4 regions of the Streptomyces venezuelae genome follow, and region 1 is predicted to be linked to each of the others. Evidence: riboswitches for the same ligand, from Rfam matches in the RefSeq annotation. Region 1 holds a riboswitch; each other region holds the start of a gene.
The links. Region 1 has a riboswitch for cyclic di-AMP ahead of DEJ47_RS15495 (transglycosylase family protein). Riboswitches for the same ligand answer to the same signal wherever they lie in the genome.
Positions count from the first base shown of each region.

Region 1 (2,193 bases):
CCGACACCGCCTCCGACCCGGACAAGCCCTCCGGCGACGCGAGCGACACGCCCGGCTCCGGCAAGGACTCCCGAGAGAAGAATCACGACGAGTCCGGCGAAAAGGGCGGCAAGGGCGACGCTGACGCCGATACGGGCGACTCCGGCAAGTCGGGCGACAGTGACGCCACTTCGCCCACCCCGGAGAACGCGACCGATCCCGCCGACGACGCGGACGGCTCCAACGGCACCCCCGGCGACTCCGCGTCCGGCCGCCACCGCGGCGACCGCGCGGACGAGAGCGACCGCGCGGACGGCGGGTCGGGCCGGCACGCCTCGCGCGGCGAGAAGCGCTCCGCAAAGGTCCCCGACGGGACGTACACGGTGCGCTCCGGGGACAACCTCTCGGTCATCGCGGACGACCTCGGCGTCGACGGCGGATGGCACGAGCTCTACACCGAGAACAAGAAGACCGTCGGCAAGGACCCGGACCTCATTCTCCCCGGTCAGAGCCTCGATCTGGGTGAAAAGTAACGGAAGTTGACGAAGAGTCGGGTGGGGGCTTCGCGTCGTATGTCTGGTTTGGCGCGAGTGAGAGATGGGTCTCAGAAGCCCTGATCGTCTTTGAAATTCCGGCGAGCGCGTGATTACCGTCGTCACCGCTCGCCACTGGTGGGCCCCGCCGGTCGGTACGCCGAATCCTGCCAACGGCCGGACGGGAACAGTCGTCGCTTTGAGCGCCGTAGGCAGGAGCGGGGGACCCAAGGTAAGCGCCGCGTCACGCGGCTAGGGGTGAAGCCGCACTCGGGAGAGTGCGGCCGGGCAACCACATCGGCCCGAACCCGACAGCTCACCTCGCAGGCGTCGGTGAGGGGATCTACGCATGCTGTTTTCCAGCAAGGGCAAGCACCGTCGTCCGTCCAAGGCCACCCGTGTCGTCACGCTCGCCGGTGTCACCGGCGCCGCCGTGGCCGCCCCGCTGATGGCCGCCGGCACCGCCTCGGCCGCCACCACCTCCGAGTGGGACGCCGTCGCCCAGTGCGAGTCCGGCGGCAACTGGTCCATCAACACCGGCAACGGCTACTACGGCGGCGTGCAGTTCTCCGCCTCCACGTGGGCCGCGTACGGCGGTACGAAGTACGCGCCGACCGCCGACAAGGCCTCCAAGGCCCAGCAGATCGAGATCGCCGAGAAGGTCCTCGCCGGCCAGGGCAAGGGTGCCTGGCCGAGCTGTGGCGTCGGCCTCTCCGGCGCGTCGCCCAACAGCGGCGGCTCGCAGCAGCAGGCTCCGCAGCAGCAGACCAAGCCGCAGCCGCAGCAGACGCAGCAGCAGGCCGCCCCGCAGCAGCAGGCCGCGCCGAAGCCGCAGCCCAAGCCCGCGCCGCAGACCGAGTCCAAGAAGACCGTCGAGACCCCGACCGGCAAGACGGTCAAGAAGGGCGACGGCGAGTACAAGGTCAAGACGGGCGACACCCTGTCCAAGATCGCCGAGGCCGAGCACGTCAAGGGTGGCTGGCACAAGGTCTACAAGCTCAACGGCGACATCATCGACAACGCCGACATGATCTACCCGGGCCAGCAGCTCCACCTGAGCTGACCCGAACGGTCGCGGCCGTGCCTCGGCGGACGCACGGCCGTACCCCCCGTCCCCACGGGCTCCCCGCCCCGGTGCGCGTATCCCCCGTACGCACCGGGGCGGGGCCATGTCCGCACCCGTTCCCCCGCCGCTTCCGCCCCTTCTTGTTCGCTACTAGCGAGTAGAGAACGTGGTCTTTCGCCCTGTTTCCGCGCCGTACGGCCTTTGTGTCGTCCCAGGGGACGGGCGGTCGGCTGGCCGAAGGCCCGGAGCCGGTTAGGCTCAGGAGACGCAGGGCCGAAGCGGCTCGCGTAAACGCGTCACATCCCAGAAGGAGATGCTCGTGCCGTCCATCGACGTCGTCGTAGCCCGGGAAATCCTGGACTCCCGAGGCAACCCCACGGTCGAGGTCGAGGTCGGCCTCGACGACGGCAGCACCGGTCGTGCCGCCGTTCCGTCCGGTGCCTCCACCGGTGCCTTCGAGGCCATCGAACTCCGTGACGGTGACCCCAACCGTTACATGGGCAAGGGTGTCGAGAAGGCCGTCCTCGCCGTCATCGAGCAGATCGGCCCGGAGCTCGTCGGCTACGACGCCACCGAGCAGCGCCTGATCGACCAGGCCATGTTCGACCTGGACGC
Region 1 covers NZ_CP029193.1:3,351,850-3,354,042, reverse strand. The annotation lists gene DEJ47_RS15500 (transglycosylase family protein) at 1-512, shown strand, start outside; cyclic di-AMP (ydaO/yuaA leader) riboswitch at 707-857, shown strand; gene DEJ47_RS15495 (transglycosylase family protein) at 862-1,575, shown strand; gene eno (phosphopyruvate hydratase) at 1,892-2,193, shown strand, end outside.

Region 2 (2,193 bases), 560 kb from region 1:
CGGTCGCCGTCCTCTTCCTGCACTACGGCGGCACCGTCAGCAGTCAGGTCGAGGCCGTCACCGAAGTGGTCACCGTGGTGACCGTCGCCGCGCTCGCGATCGTCATCAACCGCGTCGTGCGCCGCAGCAACGACCGGCTCGCCATCGCCCGCTCCATCTCCGAGGCGACCCAGCGCGCCGTGCTGCCCGAACCGGATCCGCGGATCGGCGGGCTCGACTTCGCGGCGCGGTACGAGGCGGCGCAGGCGGACGCGTTCATCGGGGGCGATCTGTACGCGGTGCAGGACACCCCGCACGGCGTACGGCTCATCGTCGGCGACGTGCGCGGCAAGGGCATGGGCGCGGTCGCCGCCGTCGCCGTCGTCATCGGCGCCTTCCGGGAGGCCGCCGAGCAGGAGGCCACCCTGGAGGCGGTCGCGCAGCGCCTGGAGCGGGCGCTCGCGCGCGAGGGCACGCGGCGCGACGGGCTCGACGCGTTCGAAGGGTTCACCACCGCGGTCCTCGCCGAGATCCGGCACGGCGAGGGCGTCGTACGGCTCGTCAATCGCGGGCACCCGCCGCCGCTGCTGCTGTGCGGCGACGGGCGGCTCTGCGTCCTGTCGGCGAGCGAACCCGCGCTGCCGCTCGGCATGGGCGACCTCGGGGCGTGGCCGGACCGCGTGGACGAGACGGAACTGCCGCCCGGCGCGCTGCTGCTCTTCTACACGGACGGCCTGTCGGAGGCGCGCAACGCGGCGGGGGAGTTCTACGATCCCGCGACCCGGCTCGGCGGGCGGATCTTCCCGGGGCGCGGCGGCCCGCACGCACTCCTCGCCGCCCTGGCGGGGGAGGTGCGGCGGCACACCGGGGGCGGCATGACGGACGACATGGCGCTGCTCGCGGTGCGGCGCCCCACCGCCGGGGAAGCGGCCGAAGCGGACGGCGGATCCGACGTGACGGCCGGTGACTGAAGTGCATCCCTCCGCATAACAACTGACGCTCTGTCAAGGGAATGTGGAGTTCCGGTGTTTAAGGATGTCGGGTCAACTCGCCCCGTTCCGCCCCTCCGTGTCCCGGTACGTACAGCCGGTGAGCGTTAACGATCAACCGGAACGGCTTGGAATACCGACCCGCTGTCTATTAACGTTCGATAACGCAGCGCGGTCGTCCCAGCCGTCACTAGAGGCGGCTCCGTGCGCACGCGCCTAATCCCGCAAGGGAGCCGGGGAACCACCAACATGGGGTGAATCGAGCCCCTGCGCATCCGTGCATTCGTGCACCCGTGCCAGGTGTTCGTAGGAGACCTTCCTGCTCCGAACCCGTCAGCTAACCCGGTAGGCGAGAAGGAAGGAAAGGAGTGCGCCCCAGTGGCGTCCAACCGGCCTGCCCCCCAAGCCGTCTACGTTCCGAATGACGACGACTTCGGTTCGTACGACGAGGGCTCCTTCGAAGAGTGGAACCCCACCGAGGAGTCCGTCCGTCCCGTCCGCGGCAGGCACCGTGTGCACAAGAAGGGCGGCGGCGGGCTCGCCCGCAGCTCCACCGTGCTCGGCGTGGGCGTCATCGCCGCCGTGGGCGCCGGTGGCATCGCCACCGCGCAGGACGGCAAGCCGCCGGTCTCCATATCGATGCCCGACCTGGGCGCGGTCACCGACTCGCTGCCCGAGGCCGAGTCCCTGCCGGGTGTCGGCTCGCTGATGTCCGACGACGCCGCCGCGGACACCGCCGTCGCCGCCGCGGCCCCCCTCACCGCCGCCGGTGTCAGCACCGCCGACGCCGAGCAGGGCACCACCCACGCCGGTGAGGCCCTGCGCGCCCGCATCATGCAGCAGGCCGAGAACCAGCAGAACCAGGCGGACACCGCCGTGCGGACGGCGGCCGAGGACGCCGCCGTCAAGAAGGCCGCGGAGGAAGCGGCCGCGCAGCAGCGGGCCGCCGAGAAGCGGGCGGACGCCAAGGCCGCCGCAAAGAAGAAGAAGGAGGAGGAGGCCCGGAAGGCGAAGGCCGAGGCCGCGCGCCTGGCCAAGCTCGCCAAGAGCTACGTCATCCCCACCTCCTCGTACACCCTCACCTCGCACTTCGGCGACGCCGGCTCCATGTGGTCCTCGGGCCACCACACCGGCCTGGACTTCGCGGCGCCCACGGGCACCCCTCTGAAGGCCGTGCACACCGGCACCGTGAAGGAGGCCGGCTGGGCGGGCGCGTACGGCTACC
Region 2 covers NZ_CP029193.1:3,916,154-3,918,346, reverse strand. The annotation lists gene DEJ47_RS18060 (PP2C family protein-serine/threonine phosphatase) at 1-950, shown strand, start outside; cyclic di-AMP (ydaO/yuaA leader) riboswitch at 1,172-1,335, shown strand; gene DEJ47_RS18055 (M23 family metallopeptidase) at 1,347-2,193, shown strand, end outside.
Region 2: another riboswitch for cyclic di-AMP. It lies ahead of DEJ47_RS18055 (M23 family metallopeptidase); the one in region 1 lies ahead of DEJ47_RS15495 (transglycosylase family protein).

Region 3 (2,193 bases), 3.0 Mb from region 1:
GCTGTGACGTGGAGACGATCTGCCTGGGGCAGGCCGCTTCCGCCGCCGCCGTCCTGCTCGCCGCAGGCACGCCCGGCAAGCGGTTCGCGCTGCCCGGCGCGCGCGTCCTGATCCATCAGCCCGCCATGGCCGAGCCGATCAGAGGGCAGGCCACGGACCTGGCGATCCAGGCCGACGAACTCCTGCGCACACGGCGGCTGTTGGAGGAGATGCTCGCCCGTCACACGGGGCGGAGCGCGGAGCGGATCGCCGCGGACATCGAGCGGGACAAGATCCTCGATGCCCCCGCGGCCCTGGAGTACGGCCTCGTGGACCGGATCATTCCGAGCCGCAAGACGTCGCTCGCCGCCCGCGGTCCGAGGTGACCCCGCCGATGCTGCCGCCCGAACTCCCGCCGCTGCCCGCGCTGACCCGGGCCGAGGCCGAGCTGATCGACCGCTATCTCGAAGTCGTCGACCTGCTCGGGCGGATCAACCCGTCCCGCGTCGAGCACACCTACGGTGGGCTGCGCGCCGCCCAGGCCCTGGTCGGCCGGGCGAGCGCCCTGCGCGACGCGCTCGCCGTGATGCACCAGCGGGGCGAGAGTGAAGTGCACGCGCCGACGCTCGCTCAGGCACTGCGCGTCCTCGACGGGGAGCGGCGGGCCGGAAGAGTCACCGTGCCGCCCCGGAACGGCGACTGAGACACCGTCGGCCAACTGTGTCCTTCGACACGTCGACGTCCGGGGCGACTTCGAAACGGACCAGTCGGGCTACCACGGACGGCGTACGAATACGTCGTTTCTCGCGGGGGTGAAAGTTGCGTTCCGCGAGTACAGCACCGGCGGAATTGCGCATTCCGCCGCTGGTCGAGAGGTCGTCGGACCACGTCCTCGGGGGTCGATTTCGGCAGTGTCCACCTGAACAGGCCAGTCGTGAGGAGCCTCACAAAAGGCCGTTTCGGCTCGGTTTTTCGACCCATCTCGGGTCAAGATCCCTTCCGACGACAAGCCCCCGCCACAGCGGCGGGGCGGTCCGGGCGGACGCCGAGTCCTGCCGCCACCCGGATGACCGGTCGACATCTGTGCAACGGCAGGAGTGGAGGACCCAGGTACGACGGGCCCGTCCGGGAAGTCCGGACGACGCCCTTGGGGTGAAGCCGCAGAGCACCACGCGGCCGGGCATCTTCGCCTGCCCGAACCCGACAGGTCATCTTTCACAGGCGGCTGACGAAGGGTTGCGCATGACCGCGCTGAATCATGTTCCGTCGCTGCTCACCAGGACCGGTGCCGCATCGGTCCTCACGCTCGCCGTCGTAGGCGGCACCGTCGTGGCCCCCGGGCTCACGTCGGAGGCCGAGGCAGCCACACACGGGACGAAGGCGCTCAAGATCGCGGCGTCCAAGAAGGGCTCCCCGTACGGCTACGGCTCGGCGGGACCCAACCGGTTCGACTGCTCGGGGCTGACGCTCTACTCGTTCAAGAAGACGGGCAAGAAGCTCCCGCGCACCGCCGCCGCGCAGTACAACAAGACCAAGCACATCTCCAAGTCCAGCCGGACCCGTGGCGACCTGGTGTTCTTCCACTCCGGTCGGAACGTCTACCACGTCGGTATCTACGCGGGTAACAACCGCATCTGGCACGCTCCCAAGAGGGGCACCGTGGTGCGTCTGGAGAAGATCTGGTCCAAGAGCGTCTGGTACGGCAGGGTCCGCTGACCCACCGCCGCCGGTCCGGCACCCTCCACACACCACCAGGCAACGGTGCGTGGAGGGTGCCGGCGGGGATACCCGTACGGGATGTCCGACGACTGCGCCGGTACCGCCCGCAATGAGACGCCGTCGCTGTTCCAGCAGCGGGCCAAGCCGCTCATCGTGCGGGTCTCGTCCCGGCTCGCCGCGGTCGGCCTGGGCGTGCTGGTCCTGACGCTCGCCGGTTCGGTGCTGCTCGTCGTCGATGTGACGTCGGGTCGGGCCGAGGGCATCCTCGTGGGCGCGGGGACGCTGCCGATGTGCGTCGGGCTCTGGGGCGTACCGCCACGGCTCGCGCGGCGCCCCCTGGCGCGTGTCGAGGCGGCGCTCGCCGAGGAGCCGGACATCGGGCTTTCGGGAGATGCCAGGCCCTCAGGGGTCCCGAGGGGGAGCCCCTCGCCCGTTGCGCCGGGAGCGGTGCAGGTAGGGCGACGAGCCCTTGTGCCGAGGGGCCCCCTGGTCAGT
Region 3 covers NZ_CP029193.1:342,220-344,412, forward strand. The annotation lists gene DEJ47_RS01520 (ATP-dependent Clp protease proteolytic subunit) at 1-365, shown strand, start outside; gene DEJ47_RS01525 (hypothetical protein) at 374-682, shown strand; cyclic di-AMP (ydaO/yuaA leader) riboswitch at 1,042-1,218, shown strand; gene DEJ47_RS01530 (C40 family peptidase) at 1,222-1,695, shown strand; gene DEJ47_RS37570 (DUF6328 family protein) at 1,777-2,193, shown strand, end outside; gene DEJ47_RS01540 (ATP-binding protein) at 2,189-2,193, opposite strand, start outside.
Region 3: another riboswitch for cyclic di-AMP. It lies ahead of DEJ47_RS01530 (C40 family peptidase); the one in region 1 lies ahead of DEJ47_RS15495 (transglycosylase family protein).

Region 4 (2,193 bases), 2.9 Mb from region 1:
CCCGGCAGCTGTTCCCGCCGACGTCGCGCATGTCACGGCCACGCCAGGGCACCGAGGAGACGGTCGCCGCCATCGACTCGGCGGCGGTGCGCGCCTTCTACGAGAAGTTCGTCCGCCCCGCCACGGCCACGCTCGTCGTCGTCGGCGACCTCGAGGGCACCGACCTGGACGCCGTCCTCGCGGACACCGTGGGCGCCTGGACCGGCTCCGCAGGAGAGCCGCGCCCGGTGCCGCCGGTGACCGCCGACGACCGCGGCCGCATCGTCATCGTGGACCGCCCCGGAGCGGTCCAGACGCAGCTGCTGATCGGCCGGGTCGGCGCCGACCGGCACGACCGCGTCTGGCCGGCCCAGGTCCTCGGCACGTACTGCCTGGGCGGCACCCTCACCTCGCGCCTGGACCGGGTCCTGCGCGAGGAGAAGGGATACACCTACGGTGTACGGGCGTTCAGCCAGGTCCTGCGCTCCGCCCCGGACGGGACGGGCGCCGCGATGCTCGCCATCAGCGGCTCCGTGGACACCCCGAACACGGGCCCGGCGCTGGACGACCTCTGGAAGGTGCTGCGCACCCTCGCCGCCGAGGGGCTCACCGACGCCGAGCGCGACGTGGCCGTGCAGAACCTGGTGGGCGTGGCCCCTCTCAAGTACGAGATGGCGGCCTCCGTCGCGGCGACGCTCGCCGACCAGGTCGAGCAGAACCTGCCGGACGACTTCCAGGCGCAGCTGTACCGGCAGCTGGCCGCCACGGGCACCGTGGAGGCCACCGCGGCGGTCGTGAACGCCTTCCCGGTCGACCGTCTGGTGACGGTCCTCGTCGGGGACGCCGCGCAGATCGAGGAGCCCGTCAGGGCGCTCGGGATCGGTGAAGTCAGCGTGGTCACCGGCTGAGCGGCGGACAGCTGACAGGACCCCGGTGGACCGTTTCGGCCGCCGGGGTCCTCATATGTCCGGATTCATATGCTGGTTGCCTGTCTGCCGTGTGGCGTGCGCTACAAAAGTCGCGTTCTGTTTGTCGATTGAAAGGCGATCCGCTTAGCGTCGACCCGGCTGTCCGTCGCGCAGTACGCCGCATCCGCGGCACCGGGCAGTCATCGCCGAGTCCCCGTACGGCGCGAGCCAGGGGAGCCGGGGACCCACATGTCCCCTGGGGTGAATCGGGAACCTTGCCGCGAGGCGAGGGACTCGTAGGAGACCTTCCTGCTCCGAACCCGTCAGCTAACCCGGTAGGCGAGAGGGAAGGAAAGGAACACCCGCCACATGGCGTTCACCCGTGCCACCGGGAAGCACCGTCGTCCGAGCCGCATGACGCGGACCACCGCGAACGTCGCGGGTGTCGCGGCGCTCACCACCACCGGTGTCATCGGAGGCCTCGCCGGCCCCGCGCTCGCCGCCGCCGACGAAGCGGCCGTGGAGCACACCGGTCTCACCCAGGCGATATCCGTCGGCGACTCGCTCGCCGAGAGCATCGACGCGCAGGCCGCCGCTCAGCGCCAGGCCGCCGACGACGCCGCGGCCGCCAAGAAGGCGGAAGAGGCGGCCAAGAAGAAGGCCGCCGAGGAGAAGCGCAAGGCCGAGGCCGAGGCCAAGGCGAAGGCCAAGAAGGAGCGCGAGGCGAAGGAGCGCGCCGCCCGCGAGGCCGAGCGCAAGCGCCTGAACACCTACGTCTCCCCGATCTCCGGCTCGTACGTCTCCACCGGCTACCAGACCGGCGGCGCCATGTGGTCCTCCGGCAGCCACACCGGGGTCGACTTCCACGCCGCCTCCGGCACCTCGGTCCACGCGGTCGGCTCCGGCACCGTCGTCGAGGCCGGCTGGGGCGGTGCCTACGGCAACAACGTGGTCATCAAGATGAACGACGGCACGTACACCCAGTACGGCCACATGTCGTCCCTCAGCGTCACCGTCGGCCAGACGGTCACCCCGGGCCAGCAGATCGGCCTCTCCGGCTCCACGGGCAACTCCAGCGGCCCGCACCTCCACTTCGAGGCCCGCACCGGCGCGGACTACGGCTCGGACATCGACCCGGTCTCGTACCTGCGCTCGCACGGCGTCAACGTCTGACCGACGCGGCCCACGCAGAACCGCACCGAAAGCCCCGGCTCCCCGTGAGCCGGGGCTTTCGCCGTTCACGGCCGCCATGTGCAGGGCCACCGCGGTCTTGGCCAAAAGATATCCATGAATTCAGGGCCGCCGT
Region 4 covers NZ_CP029193.1:6,271,017-6,273,209, forward strand. The annotation lists gene DEJ47_RS28895 (M16 family metallopeptidase) at 1-887, shown strand, start outside; cyclic di-AMP (ydaO/yuaA leader) riboswitch at 1,082-1,244, shown strand; gene DEJ47_RS28900 (M23 family metallopeptidase) at 1,257-2,060, shown strand.
Region 4: another riboswitch for cyclic di-AMP. It lies ahead of DEJ47_RS28900 (M23 family metallopeptidase); the one in region 1 lies ahead of DEJ47_RS15495 (transglycosylase family protein).